One region of the Paenibacillus sp. NPDC093718 genome, then DNA from elsewhere that is predicted to be linked to it. Evidence: predicted binding sites of a transcription regulator. Region 1 holds the regulator's gene; each other region holds the start of a gene.

Region 1 (5,190 bases):
TACTATCGTCAATTTGCCATGGCAGTTGACGATTGGAACGATATTGCGCCTGTCCGGGATGAGTCGGAGCCTAATCCCTTGGCTGATGTAAGCTTTGAGCAATACATGAATGATGTCCGTGAACGTCTAAAGGAAACGCTGCCTCATTACGAGAGCAGGGATGCCCAGGACATGATGTTTCAGGAAGTGATGCAGGCACTCGATGAGAATAAACATTTATTGATCGAAGCCGGCACGGGAACAGGCAAATCCCTCGGGTATTTGCTGCCGTCGATTTATCAAAGCGTGAAGCAGGAACAGAAGGTTATGGTGAGCACGCATACGATCAACCTTCAAGAACAGCTGCGTGACCGGGATATTCCCCTGCTCACCCAGGTTGTTCCTTTTCCTTTTAAAGCGGCTATTTTCAAAGGAAGAGGCCATTATTTGTGTTTGAGAAAATTTGAACATAAAATAAATAGAAGAGATTTTCATTCCCCGAAGGAAGATGTGATCACCGCGGCGCAGATGCTGGTCTGGCTGACCCAGACGGAGAACGGGGATGATGAGGAGCTGAACCTTGGCGGTCGCGGAGGGGATTTCTGGGAGACCATTTCCAGTGATTCGGATTCCTGCCTGGGCCGTGCCTGCCCATGGTTCCGCAAATGCTATTATCACAGGGCCAAACATGAAGCGGGCATCGCGGATGTTGTCATTACGAATCATTCGAAGCTGTTCACCGACGTGAAAGCGAATCACCAGCTGCTTCCGAGTTATGAGCGTCTCGTCATCGATGAAGCGCATCATTTGGAGGACGTCGCTGGCAAGCACCTTGGCTTGCAGATGAAATATTTTTCGGTTGTCCACACGTTGACCCGTATGTACAAAGACAGCCGCAGCGGTCAGCTTCCGGCTCTTCGCCAGCTGCTGCAAGCATCATCGCATGAAAAGGCTGTCGAGTGGTCTTCCATCATCGATCGGATCTATCCGGACCTGATCACCGCCAAAGAGAACTGGGACAGGCTCAGCGATCAATTGTTCGGACTACTTCCGGAACGCGGAGATGCGACCCCGGGGGATGCCGGTCAATTCTCGCTTCGGTTATCGCCTCTGAAGAAGCCGAAGGATTGGGATTCGCTTGCCGAGCTGGAGCATCAAATTCATCTGACGCTGGGCGATGTCGTACGCAAGGGTGACAAGCTGATCGCCGAAATGAAGGAAGATTTGGACGACTACAGCGCGGACAGTCTGTTGACAGACCTATCGGGTCTGTTTAAGGACCTGGCCGCACACCGTGAGGACCTGAGGTCCTTCATGGCCCTGAATGATGAAGGTACGGTGTACTGGATGGAGGCCAACGGCAACTTCCGCGGCAAATCGCTGCAGCTTTACGCGGTGCCTGTCGACGTCAGCACCCACTTAAAGGAATTGTTTTTTGACAAGAAACAAAGCGTGATCCTGACATCGGCGACCTTGTCTGTGGACAAATCGTTTCAGTTCATGATCGAGAACTTGGGTCTTCAGGAAGCGGCAGATAGCGGCAACCTGAACACAGTTCTGCTGCCGTCCCCGTTTAATTACAGGGAGCAGGCACTCCTTGTTGTGCCGCGCGATTTTCCGAGCGTGAAGGGCTCGGTCGGGGATGCGCTCTTTGTGAATACACTTGTGCAATCATTGGCTGATACGGCAATCGCGACACATGGTCGCATGCTTGTCCTGTTCACCTCGTACCGCATGCTCCGTCAGGTGCATGAGCCCTTGAAGGAGGCGCTGGCATCCAGCGATATTACGGTACTGGGACAAGGGATGGACGGAACCAGCCGAACCAAGTTAATCCGGAGATTCCAGGATAGCAGCGCTTCGGTCCTGCTGGGTACCAGCTCCTTCTGGGAAGGGGTAGATATACCCGGTGAGGCACTCACTTGCCTTGCCATCGTCCGGCTGCCGTTCCAGCCGCCGAACCACCCATTGGTCGAAGCCAAGAGCGAATTGCTGCAGCAGCAGAAGAAGAACCCGTTCATGAAGCTATCGGTCCCGCAAGCGGTCATCCGCTTCAAACAGGGATTTGGTCGATTGGTACGGACCGCGCAGGATAAGGGGATTGTCATCGTCTACGATACTCGGGTCATTGAATCCTATTATGGGAAGTATTTTTTATATTCCTTGCCGGGACCGAAGATGGAGCACATGCCGACAGAGGGAATCGTTCCCCGAATTTCGGAATGGCTGCAGGCAGAGGCAGGCATAGGGAATCAAGCTGAATAAAGTGAAACCATGAACGAGCACAAACAAATGTAGTTATTAACCTATTATTAGGGGGAGCATGCATGAAATCGGAAAAAATTTCGGAAGCCGTGGTCCGCAGATTACCTGTATACTTGCGCTATTTGAATGAGCTTCAGAAAAGGGAGGTCTCCACGGTTTCCTCCCAGGAATTGGGACAGAAACTGGACCTCAATCCTGCTCAAATTCGTAAGGACCTAGCGTATTTCGGTGATTTTGGACGGAAAGGGATCGGATATGACGTATCTTATCTGATCGAGAAAATTCGCCAGATTCTAAAGCTGGACCAGAAGATCAATGTCGCATTGATTGGGGCCGGTAATCTTGGACATGCATTATCGAATTACAATGCATTTCTAAAGGACAATATGAAGATTGTGGCGGTTTTCGATTCGTATTCTCCCAAAGTTGGTATGAAAATTAACAATTTGGTCGTACAGCCGATGGAGGAACTGGAGAAGACGGTTCATGAGTACGGCATTCGTATCGGAATTATCACCGTTCCGGATTTTGAGGCGCAGAATGTAGCGAATCAGCTTATCGCGGCAGGCATCGAGGCTATCCTGAATTTTGCGCCGACCATCCTGAAAGCTCCATCCCATATCCGGATTCATACGGCTGATTTTACTACGGATTTGCAGAGTTTGGCCTATTATTTGGATAACGGCAAGGAGGATGCAGCACATGACGACAACGAAGTGGATGGTTAAAAACGGAACGTTTGCGGTACTAGAGGAAGGAAAATCCGTGTTACGCGGATATATGGTCGTGGAGAATGACCGGATCACCTACCTGGGTGAAGAAGAGCCGACTGTCCAAGAGGGAACAGAAATCATCGACGGAACCCATCTGTTTTTCCTGCCTGGATTGGTGAACACGCACGGTCATGCGGCCATGTCGCTACTTCGCGGGTATGGCGACGATCTGGCACTACAGGTATGGCTTCAGGAAAAGATGTGGCCAATGGAAGCCAAATTCACGGCCGACGATGTATACTGGGGAACCTCACTCTCCGTGCTGGAGATGATCAAAGGCGGAACCACGACATTTGTGGATATGTATGATCATATGGATCAGGTTGCGAAGGTTGTGCAGGACTCCGGAATGCGCGGCGTTCTGACACGCGGTGTCATCGGATTATGTCCGCCTGAGGTGCAGCAGCAGAAGCTGGATGAGGCGGTTGCATTCGCGAAAGACTGGCATGGCAAGGCTGACGGTAGAATTACGACGATGATCTCACCGCATGCACCCTATACGTGCCCGCCGGATTTCATCGAAAAATTCGTGCAGGCGTCACATGATTTGAATCTGCCTTTGCATACGCATATGTCCGAAACGGAAACGGAAGTCGCTCAGAATGTAAATGACTACGGACTTCGGCCTGTTGCGCATCTAGAGAAGCTTGGCATGTTCTCCCGTCCAACGCTGCTTGCGCATGCCGTTCATCTGACCGATGAAGAAATCGAAATTCTGGCCAAACATCAAGTGATGGTTTCGCATAATCCAGGCAGCAATTTGAAGCTTGCCAGCGGCATCGCTCGCGTGCCTGCACTGCTGAAAGCCGGGGTCACCGTGTCTTTGGGTACCGATGGACCTGCCAGCAATAATAATCTGGATATGTTTGAAGAGATGCGGCTGGCCGCACTGATCCATAAAGGAGTGAGCGGGGATCCAACCGCGATTCCAGCATCCGAAGCGCTTCGGATGGGTACAGAATATGGAGCCAAGTCAGCCTTCCTTACGGATATTGGTACGCTTGCGGTAGGTATGAAGGCAGATATGATCGCATTGAACACGGATCAGGCGCACTTCCTTCCGAAGACGGATTACATTTCTCATGCTATCTACTCCGCCAGTGCGAAGGATGTTGAGCATGTATGGGTTGACGGCAAGCAGGTCGTGAAGAATGGCGCGAGTCTTACTCTCGATGAGGAACGTATCCGCCGGGAAGCGCAGCGTGCCTTTGAGCGTCTTACAACCCTCTAGGGAATAATCAAGGGGAGCGAGGAAGACGGATTTGAAGAAAAAAACGAAGTGGATATTGCTGAGTGTATCCGGCGTGCTGCTGTTACTGCTTGGTTTACAGCTCTATTATTCATATGTTATGAAAGATACATGGAATGAAGAAAGAATGGCAATTGCTGCCGCCAAACAGCATGGCCAATTGGTTACGTCCGGGAAAACCTATAAATCGGTGTGGGGCGAGGATAATAACTATTGGGTGATAAGCGGGAAGGATCAAGACAATCAAGATCGTATGGTATGGGTAAAATTTACGGATGACAACGTACCTGTTGAAGGTGCCGACGCTGTCCAATCCGTTTTGTTGAATACGGGGATGTCGGAAGCCCAGATGCGGGATCAGATTTATAACGAATTGCCTGGCGTAGAAATTAAGCGGTTGCTGCCTGGAATGTATGAGGGCGAGTATGCCTGGCAGCTGCAGTATGAACACAACGGTCAGCGCGGTTATCGGTTTTATCGTTTTCAAGACGGTAACACCATCGGTAATGACATTATTCTTCCAAATCAATAAAAAACGAAGTAAAGAGAGGCGTCCCTTACTATTTAAGAGGGGGCTTCTCTTTTTCTCTCTCATAATTGTAAGCGTATTCAGAAATGATAATGGAAAAACTGTTCTAAATATTTTCACAGACATGCATGAAAAAGTATATAAGATGTGATATACTCATACTTGTACAAAATGAGCATATAAAATACATGCATCCCTATATATCGTTGTTATATGTATTATTGTGTTGCAACATGATAGACAAAATTTCATACAGAAATGAAGGAGGAACTTCATGAAACTACGCATTGTACCTATCATGCTGACTGTCGTGATCTCAGCATCGGTTCTCTTTGGCGGATGGTTTCTGTATCGGCAGATGGCTTTGCAAAATCCGCTGGCCAAAGTTGTGTCAC
Region 2 (5,190 bases), 280 kb from region 1:
TAAACAAGGTGGCAAAGAGCGCAATTTCAGCTCCGAGGAACAGCCAGAAGCCGAATATTCGATTACGGTTTTCCTCTGTTCCATATTCCAGCGGCTGAGTGGCATCTATTTTCATACCGTATCACCCCGCAGTTTCTGTTCGGTTTGAACAATCTCTTCAACCGGAATGTAGTATCCGTGATCACGGTCGAAGGACATGGTTGCCATAATAATCAATACCGCGATACCGGCAACGATGGATGGAATCCACCAGCTGAATACCAGGAAGAAGCCAAGGAAGAAGAAGGCGATACCCAGTATAAACGGTTTTCCGGTGTTGCTTGGCATATGAATCTTCGTGATTTTCTCATCCGAAAGCGGCTCGTTGTTTTTCTTCGAGAACCAGAAGGCATCGCGGCCCTTGACTTTCGGCGTTACCGCAAAGTTGTATACAGGAACCGGACTTGGCGTCGACCACTCTAGTGAGCGTGCATCCCATGGATCTCCTGTTTTGTCGCGCGGCTCGTAACGTGTACTCCAGTAGATGTTGTATACCAGAATGATGAATCCGATCGCCAGTCCAATTGCGCCGACCATCGACAGCATATTCAGCGGGCCAAAGCCGGTTTCGGCCGAATAGGTGTACGTACGACGGGTCATCCCCATCAGTCCCAGGAAGAACATCGGGAAGAACGTTACGTTAAATGAGATGGCAATGAACCAGAATGCGGTTTTGCCCAGCTTTTCATTCAGACGGAAGCCGAACACTTTAGGGAACCAGTAATGGAAACCGGCAATGACGGCGAATACGGCGCCTGGAATGAGCACATAGTGGAAGTGGGCAACCAGGAACATCGTATTGTGATACTGATAGTCGGCACTGGCCATCGCCAGCATGACGCCGGTTACGCCGCCGATCGTGAAGATCGGAATAAAGGCAAGCGAGTAGAGCATCGGCGTCGTAAAGCTGATTCGACCCTTGCGAAGCGTGAAGAGCCAATTGAATATTTTGATCCCGGTCGGTACGGCGATCGCCATCGTTGTGATGGAGAAGAAACCGTTGACCATGGCCCCTTGACCCATCGTGTAGAAATGGTGGGCCCATACCAGGAAGGACAATCCGGAAATAATCGCCATACTTAATACCATGGAGCTATAACCGTACAAGTTCTTTTTGGAGAAGGCCGAGATGATCTCACTGAAAATACCGAATGCCGGCAGAATAACGATATACACCTCAGGGTGACCCCATACCCAGAACAGGTTGGCCCATAGCATATCCATACCGCCGTTCGCCATCGTGAAGAACTGGGAACCAAAGATGCGGTCGAACATCATAAGCAGGAGCGCAATCGTAAGTACAGGGAAAGCAAAGATAATGATGACACAAGTGATCAGTACAGACCACGTAAACATTGGCATGCGCATCAAGGTCATGCCCGGAGCACGCATCTTCAGGATCGTTACGATAAAGTTAAGACCTGTCAGCAACGTACCAATCCCTGAGATTTGAAGCGACAGAGAGTAGTAGTTGTTGCCGACCGTCGGACTGAATTCGATACTGGCCAGCGGGAAGTAAGCGGACCAGCCGGCATCCGGCGAACCTCCGATAACGAAGGAAATGTTGAACAGCATCGCGCCGGCAAAGAACAACCAGAAGCTGATTGCGTTCAGTTTAGGGAATGCTACGTCACGGGCACCGATCTGGAGCGGAACGATGACGTTCATCAGACCGAATATAAACGGCATGGCCATAAAGAGGATCATGATGACCCCGTGAGTCGTGAATACTTCATTATAATGCTGACCGGTCAGAAACTTCATCTCCGGTGCGGCGGTTTGCGCACGCATCATGATCGCGTCCACGCCTCCGCGGAACAGCATGATCAATGCACAGATGATGTACATGACACCAATTCTTTTGTGATCCACGGTCGTCAGCCATTCCCGCCACATGTATCCCCACTTCTTGTAATAGGTCAAACCGAAGAGGATTGCGAGCGAGACGAGCACGATACTCACCATGGCGCCGTAAATTAACGGATCACCGGTAACGAAAAATTCGTCCCATTTCATAAAGGCCTAGCTCCTTTCTGGATGTATGAAGTATATCGGGTGAACAACGTTTCACTCACCGATTTAATGTCCTTCATGTTGATGATTTGGGCTTTCTTCAGCCGGGAAGTTCGGCAGCGGTTCATTCGGATCCACGTTCGTTTCGCTGTCAAATTCCGTTTCTTCCGTTGTTGCAGGATCCGGGTGGACGTCTTTATGGTCCTGATGCTCCTCATTTCCGTTAACATCGCCGCCATGGTGATGATCTTCGGATGGCGGCGGACTGAATTCCAGATGCGTATTGGAGAAAGTCATCCGACCGACATGCGCGGTATCCAGAAGCTTCTTGAACTCATCTTCCTTCAGTTCAGGCGCGGTGTCCTTTACATCCTTAACCCACTCATCGTACTCGGCAGAGGTCATGGCAAGAGCTTCGAACTCCATATGGGCAAAGCCTTCGCCGTTGAAGTTCGCGTTACGTCCCATCATTGAACCCGGTACGTCGGCAACCATGTTCAGCTTGGTGATCATGTCGCTCATCGCATACTTCTGTCCGTGAAGCTGAGGAATCCAGAAGCTTGTGATCGGACCGAATGAATACAGTCTGAACTCGATCGGACGATTGGTCGGAATGTTCACGTAATTGACAGTCTCGATTCCCTCTTCCGGATAGCTGAAGTGCCATTTCCAGTTCGAGGAGGAAGCGTAAATAACCAGAGGTTTTTGGTTCTCATAACCTTCAGGCACATTCTCGACGGCCACCGTCGTTTTGACGGTTACGACCGAGAGCACGGCAACGATCAGAATCGGAATGGCAGTCCACAGAATTTCCAGCCATTTGTTGCCCTCTTCATGAGGCGGCTCGTAACCTTCGTTGGATTTCTTGGCTCGATATTTGGTGAGCATGTAGATATAGAGCGCGTAAACTACCGCTAGAATTCCGACCATCATGAGAATGGAGAATATGATTGTATCGGATAGGGTTCTGGCAGCCGGTCCTTTCGGATCTAATGCCGTGAGCGAGCTGCATCCCGATAAGAGCAAGGTAAAGCATAAAAACATTGCAAATAACGGCCCTCTTTTGTTCATGATGTACCCCTTTCCTTGAAACGTTCGTTCGATTCAATGTTACTGACACATCTATAGTAGAAAGTTCCGGTCGGCTTTGCAAAACACATAAACTTGTATAATTAACAAATAAATCCACATTCGTGTCAATGTATGTAATTTTATGTGTTCAATTTGTTACAAAAGGGTGCGGTTGTGAGCGAAATCATTGTAGTGGCGCGGTTTTGAGGCAGTTCATACTTTGTTCAAATATTCACGAGAGTTACCAGTTTCGTCACAATTCCGGGCCTGTTTTTTGCCGCAATCGGCCCCTAAACCTGCCGAATAAATCCCTGTATTGATAAGGGTTTAAAGGTCTATGTATATTATTTCACAATAATTTCGAAGCGGTTTTTTATTTCCAGTTTACTTATTTCACCCAAAGGTCCGATGAGGCATGTGATATGATATAACTAAAAATTGGAACGAGATTTTTTTCTGGAAATTGTGAAACTCTTGATAGGAAAGAGAGGGGAGCAAGTGCGGTCGTTCTGGATATGGTTTTTATTTCTTGTTTTGAGCTGGCTGGGCGCCTTCGCCCCTGTGCTCCAGCATGTTAATCCGGATCAGTTGCCTTGGAGATTGGGGAGCAGCGCCATTTTTTTCATGGCCTTTTTTTTGGCGCCATTATACCGAGCAAGGCCTGCAATGCTATTTGTCACACTGCTCGTAGCGTCGGTATTTTCCGTTATCTCCTTATGGCCGACTAATACGACTGCAACGAACCCGTACATTCTGCTGGTTTATTCCATCCTGGCGGGAAAAGCCGTGTATCGGCTCACGTTCGTTCATGCTGCCTGCATTGGTTTTGTTCTGGCTGCAGGTGCCATGCTGCCGGGTTTGTTGGGATACCCCGAGTTTCCGTGGTTCTTCCTCGTTTTATACTCGGTTATGCTCGCGATGGGGCTGGCCTTGTTTCGCACCGTCTTCTCCCGTAATGAAGAGTCAAGAGTGCGATATGAAACGCTGCTCAGTGAGTATCGTAATATGAAGCGTCGCCTGATTACGGATGAGCAGCATGCCAGGCAGGAGGAGCGGGCACAGGTCGGTCGCGATATCCATGACTCCGTCGGGCATAAATTAACGGCAATGCTCATGCAGCTTGAGATGCACCGGATGCAGGCAGACGGGGAAGCCGCCGAAGTTCTGAAGGGGCTCAAAGCCCTTGCCAAGGAAAGTCTGGAGGAGACCAGGAACGCGGTGAAATCCATGAAGCAGCAGGAGACCAGCGGATTGCCCGCAATCATAGGACTTCTCCGGCGGTTGGAATCCGAGAGCTTTATGCGCGTAACGCTAACGGCGCGGCATGGGGCCCTCACGGTACCTTTAAACAATATCCAATCCATTGCGGTATACCGCGCGGTTCAGGAAGCCATGACCAATGCGATGAAGCATGGGAGTACGCGAGAAGTGCATATCATTTTTGAAGCGCCGGGAGGCGGCATATTCCGTTTTGAGGTAAGCAATCCGTTTCACCGGAAACGCGATACATACCGGGAGGGCTATGGTTTAAAAGCGATGCGAGAGCGAATGGAAGAGGCTGGAGGCGAGCTTCAAATCTCCCAGTACGACAATCAATTTATCGTTCGCGGAACGTTATTCATGTCCAAGTTGATAGAGGAGGGAGTCCGCTGATACGCATATTATTGGCAGAGGATCAGGCCATGGTTCGTCAAGGTTTGAAGATGATGATCGAAAGCGATTCGGATATGCTGGTTGCCGGTGAAGCTGGCAACGGTAAAGAGGCTGTGGCTTTATGCGAAAACCATATCTTCGATGTCGTTGTGCTCGATATCCGAATGCCGGAGATGAACGGATTGGAGGCTGCCCGCATCATACGTTCACGATGGCCGAAGACAAAAGTGCTGATGCTGACGACGTTTAATGACGATCAGTATGCGGTCGAGGCGCTAAAGAGCGGGGCGAGCGGATACATGCTGAAGGAGGCGGAGCCGGAGGCTTTGATCCGCTCGATTCGAAGCTGCTTGAGCGGTGGATTGTCGCTTCAGGAGGATGTAGCGGCCAAGGTGATCCCCAAACTGCTGGAAG
Region 3 (5,190 bases), on a different contig from region 1:
CCACCAATCTTGTCGGCAATCCCTCTAGAACATCAACGAAAGAACGTGTTCTTGTTGCAATACCTGACAGACGCTGAAGCAAATTCAAAGCGAGACGCTCGCCTGTCAAAATACGGTGAGTGCTTCCTTCCACTTCGGCGAGAACCGTTCCTTTTTCAACCTCGTCCCCATCTCGAACCAATGCCGTAAACGTCAGCGACGGATCAACCGTTTCGAATACCAGCTCTGCTACCGGCATGCCTGCCACGATTCCTGCCTCCTTGGCATGAATAACACCCTTGGATTCATGACCCGGCTCAATGGTGGTGAGGGTCGTAATGTCCCCCGACCCGATATCCTCCTGCAGCCAAGTCCGTATACTCTGGAGAAGGCCATCGTTGTATCCGTTAAACATCATCGCTTAATTCCTCCGTCATTTCTTGATCCCGTGTATGGACAATGTGTTTCTGCCATACGCTGTCATTCCGCTCCGGGAAATCCTCACGATAGTGGGCTCCCCGGCTTTCTTCACGACCCAGTGCACCCTGAACCACGAGTAGGGATGCTGTGAGCATGTTGGCAAACTCGTATTCCTCACGCTTGGAGAGCACGGATTGGAACAATGGCAGCTGACGGCCGAGCTCTTCCGCTGCTCTTAATAGAGTGTCCCGATTTCTCCGAAGTCCTGCATAACGTACCATCACCTTCTGCAGCTTCAAGCGTTTTTCCACCATCGCTTGGGACGGAGCGTCCTTGCGACCGAGGTGGAATGATACATGAAGCGGATCTCCTGAAGGTTCCGGCAGGCTCTTAATGCGCTCGACAATACGGCTACCGTACACAATCGCCTCCGACAGCGAATTGCTGGCCAGACGGTTCGCACCGTGGACACCGGTAGACGATACCTCCCCGCAAGCAAATAAACGTTTCACGCTGCTCTCGCCGTACAGATTGGTTTTGATGCCCCCCATCATATAATGCGCAGCCGGGGAGACCGGAATCCAATCTGACGATAAATCGAGTCCGTACTGCATGCAGGTTTCATAAATCGTTGGGAATCGATGTCTGACCATTTCCGGCGACTCATGGGTAATATCCAAATAAACAAAGGTAGACCCCGTTGCTTCCATCTCACTGACAATCGCCCGTGCTACAATATCCCGCGGTGCCAGCTCCAGTAAATCATGGTATTTGGGCATGAACCGTTCACCTCGTATATTCCGAAGAACAGCGCCTTCACCTCGAACCGCCTCTGATATTAGGAATCGGGGCGCCCCCGGATAGCTAAGCGCCGTCGGGTGGAATTGTATAAACTCCATATCCCGAATTTCTGCGCCTGCCCGATAAGCCATGGCAACGCCATCGGCTGTGGCAACCTCCGGATTGGTCGTATACCGGTACAATTGACCGGCGCCGCCGGAACACATAACCGTCGCCCGTCCACGAACGAATACCCGTTTTCCATCAGGCATTTGTACCAAAGCGCCATGACATTCTCCCTGCTCGGTAATCAGGTCAATGACAAAATGATCGTCCCACACCTCTATATTGTGAAGCATTTCAACCTGAATGGAAAGGGCACGCACAATTTCATATCCGGTAGCATCTCCGTTGGCATGAAGGATCCGGCGGTGACTGTGCGCGCCTTCTTGGGTCAGCGCGAGCTCTCCATTCTCCACATCAAACATCGTACCGAGCCGAATCAACTCTTGAACGCCAACCGGGCCCTCGTTTACAAGGACATCCACCGCGGCAGACGAACATAGGCCAGCCCCTGCCAAGAGGGTATCCTGCCGATGATAGGCCGGAGAATCATCCTCAGCTGTTACGGCTGCAATTCCTCCCTGCGCATAACGCGTGTTGCTTTCGAGCAGCGATTTCTTCGTAATCAGCAGCACATTCTGAGTCGAACTTGCCATGATCGCCGTATATAAACCCGCAATGCCTGAACCGATCACGATGACGTCCGTCTCAACTACCGGAAGATCGTTCAGCTCAAAATCAATTAAATACTGCGGTATCACGATGCCTCACCTGTCTTTTCACGAAAGAGTAGCGCATGCTACTTAACTTGTAACATGCGCTCTAATGAAGTTCTGGCTTTCTCTGCAACGACCGGCGGCACATAAATTTGCGGCTTCATCGTTTCCAACGCTTTAACCAGCTTTTTGAGGTTATTCACTTTCATATTCGGACACACCAGGAATTTCGTAGCGAAGTGGAACGATTTATCCGGGCTATCCAGTCGAAGCTGATAACCGGTCCCGTCCTCCGTGCCCACGATAAACTCCTTGGCCGATGAATTTTTGCAATACTCCAGAATGGCGGTGGTACTCCCTACAAAATCCCCCATCGCAACAACCTCCGGACGGCATTCCGGATGCACCACAAATTCAGCATGAGGATATTTGGCCTTCATCTCGACGACATCCTTCACCGTCAGCATATCATGCGTGTTGCAGTACCCTTCCCAGATAATGAGCTTCTTGTCGGTATGCTGCTGAACATAATGCCCCAGGTTTTTGTCAGGCACCCATATAATTTCATCCGAATCCACCGACTGAATCACTTTCACGGCATTGGATGAAGTACAGCAGATATCCGTCTCAGCTTTGATCTCGGCCGATGAATTGATGTACGTGACCACTTTGGCATTCGGATGCTGCGCTTTCAGCTTCCGCAGTCCGTCAACGTTGACCATGTCCGCCATAGGACAGCCGGCCCGCTCATCCGGTATAAGAACCGTCTTGCCCGGTGCCAGAATTTTAGCGCTTTCGCCCATAAAATGCACACCGCAAAATACGATAACCTCGGCATCCGTTTGTGCTGCCTTCTGCGCGAGCAGGAAGGAATCCCCCCGGAAATCAGCGACCTCTTGTATTTCATCCCGTTGATAATAATGTGCCAAAATGATTGCGTTACGTTCCTTCTTCAATTGCATTAACCGCTCACGCAGTTCACGGTTCTGTTCTGCCTTACGCTCCAGTGCCAAAGCTTCCATGATCGACCCTCTCCCTTTGTATAGTCCGGCGGTTCGCCGCTGATGACCATGTGACTTTCAGGATGGTTTCCACCTTTGTGAAAGGATGCGCATCCTTATTTAACAACTAATGTACACGTTCATTCTGCCCCCTGTCAATGTGATAGAAAGCACAAAAAGAACCGGAAAACGAATTATCGTTCTCCGGTTCTTCAATTTTATTCGGTATTCGAGCTTTTATCAGCGAATATTACGTTAAGCTGCTGTTACCGTTGTCCGATCCGCCTGGAGGATCCTTGCGCTCGGAATCTTTGCGCTCTGGCCCTGGATCATTCGAATCCATCGGGTTGTTCGGAATTTCTTCCGTGGAAGTCGGCTGCTCGCCGTCTTCTTTCCCTTGGATGCGAACTTTCACGTCGCCAATGTTGTCGATGATCGGTTCACCATTCTCGGAAGAACCTTCTCCTTCACCGTCGCCACTGCCGTTGCCTTCAGCTGATCCGGTCTCAATGAGATTCTTGATTTGCTCAAGCTCCAGCGTTTCCATCTCGAGGAGCGTGTTCGCAATCAGGTGAACCTCTTTAGCATGCTTATTCAGGATCTCTTTACATTTCTCATAGCAATCATTAATGAATCGCTGCATTTCCTGATCGATCTCATAAGCGATTGCATCACTATAGTTCTGCTCGTGTCCGATGTCACGACCCAGGAACACTTGTCCTTGGGATGTGCCGAACTGCATCGGGCCGAGCTTCTCACTCATACCGTATTCCACAATCATGCTGCGGATAATGCCTGTCGCTTGCTGGAAGTCACTGTAGGCTCCGGTCCCGATTTCACCGATGAACAGCTCCTCGGCGACGCGGCCACCAAGCAAACCGGTTACGCGATCGAGCAATTCCTGCTTCGTCACGAGCATCCGATCTTCCTTCGGCATCATAATGACATATCCACCGGCACGACCACGAGGAATAATCGTTACCTTATGCACCGTATCCGCATGTTCGAGGAAGTAACCCACAATGGTGTGACCTGCTTCATGGTAAGCCACGATGCGTTTCTCGCGGTCACTGATCACGCGGCTGCGTTTCTCCGTACCAACGATAACGCGGTCAATCGCCTCATCCACTTCTCGCATGGAAATATCTTTACGGTTGCGGCGAGCCGCAAGCAAGGCAGCCTCATTCAGGAGATTCTCCAGATCGGCGCCTGTAAAACCGGTTGTACGTTTGGCGATGATGTCGAGTTTAACATCCTTCGTCAATGGTTTGTTGCGTGCATGAACCTTCAGTACAGCTTCACGGCCCTTTACATCCGGGCGATCTACGGTAATCTGACGGTCAAAACGTCCCGGACGAAGAAGCGCCGGGTCCAAAATATCCGGGCGGTTGGTCGCAGCCACGATGATAATGCCTTCGTTCGCTCCAAAACCGTCCATTTCAACCAGCAACTGGTTGAGTGTCTGTTCACGCTCGTCATGGCCGCCGCCAAGACCGGCGCCACGCTGACGACCTACAGCATCAATTTCATCGATGAAAATGATACATGGTGCATTCTTCTTCGCGTTCTCGAACAAGTCACGTACACGAGAAGCACCGACACCGACAAACATCTCAACGAAGTCGGAACCGGAAATACTGAAGAACGGCACTCCTGCTTCACCAGCAACGGCACGAGCCAGGAGTGTCTTACCGGTTCCCGGAGGACCGACAAGCAGAACGCCCTTCGGAATGCGAGCGCCAACCGTGTTAAACTTGCGCGGATCCTTCAAGAAGTCAACAACCTCAACAAGCTCCTGCTTCTCTTCATCTGCTCCGGCTACATCTTCAAATGTAATCCGTTTCTTCTCTTCATTATATAAGCGGGCTTTGCTCTTACCAAAGTTCATCACTTTGCCGCCGCCGCCCTGGGCCTGATTAAACAGGAAGAAGAACAGAACAAACATAATGATGAGCGGAATAAAGGATGAAAGCAATGTCAGCCAAATGCTTTGGCCTTCCATTGGCACCACGGACAGTTTGACATTGTTGCTCTCACTGGCTGCAGTCAGCTCTTGCATCGCTGCATCCGTGGCAGGAATATAGGTGGAGAAATTCTCCGATTTTTTCTCTTCGGAAATCTCCCTATACTTACCGGTCACCAGATAAGCGTAACCGTCAAATTGTACCGTCATTTCCTCTATGTTGTTAGCTTTGACTTCCTGCCGCAGTTGATTATAACTAGGGGCATCG

The links. Region 1 encodes Rex, which represses fermentation and respiration genes when NADH is low (regulators of the CRP and FNR family bind a similar motif). Its sites were predicted from a motif close to TTGTGAAATATTTCACAA; they were not measured.
Region 2: the regulator Rex is predicted to act here: its motif matches at 3,344-3,361, upstream of qoxA (cytochrome aa3 quinol oxidase subunit II).
Region 3: the regulator Rex is predicted to act here: its motif matches at 3,056-3,073, upstream of nadA (quinolinate synthase NadA).

The regions. Positions count from the first base shown of each region.
Region 1 is NZ_JBNNUS010000002.1:851,781-856,970, reverse strand. Features, by position in the region: gene dinG (ATP-dependent DNA helicase DinG) at 1-2,244, shown strand, start outside; gene ACQKPA_RS09665 (redox-sensing transcriptional repressor Rex) at 2,307-2,972, shown strand; gene ACQKPA_RS09660 (amidohydrolase) at 2,947-4,248, shown strand; gene ACQKPA_RS09655 (DUF5590 domain-containing protein) at 4,280-4,798, shown strand; gene ACQKPA_RS09650 (hypothetical protein) at 5,070-5,190, shown strand, end outside.
Region 2 is NZ_JBNNUS010000002.1:567,995-573,184, reverse strand. Features, by position in the region: gene qoxC (cytochrome aa3 quinol oxidase subunit III) at 1-115, opposite strand, end outside; gene qoxB (cytochrome aa3 quinol oxidase subunit I) at 112-2,055, opposite strand; gene qoxA (cytochrome aa3 quinol oxidase subunit II) at 2,119-3,123, opposite strand; gene ACQKPA_RS08335 (sensor histidine kinase) at 3,790-4,776, shown strand; gene ACQKPA_RS08330 (response regulator) at 4,773-5,190, shown strand, end outside.
Region 3 is NZ_JBNNUS010000020.1:14,656-19,845, forward strand. Features, by position in the region: gene nadC (carboxylating nicotinate-nucleotide diphosphorylase) at 1-397, opposite strand, end outside; gene nadB (L-aspartate oxidase) at 387-2,003, opposite strand; gene nadA (quinolinate synthase NadA) at 2,042-2,980, opposite strand; gene ftsH (ATP-dependent zinc metalloprotease FtsH) at 3,210-5,190, opposite strand, start outside.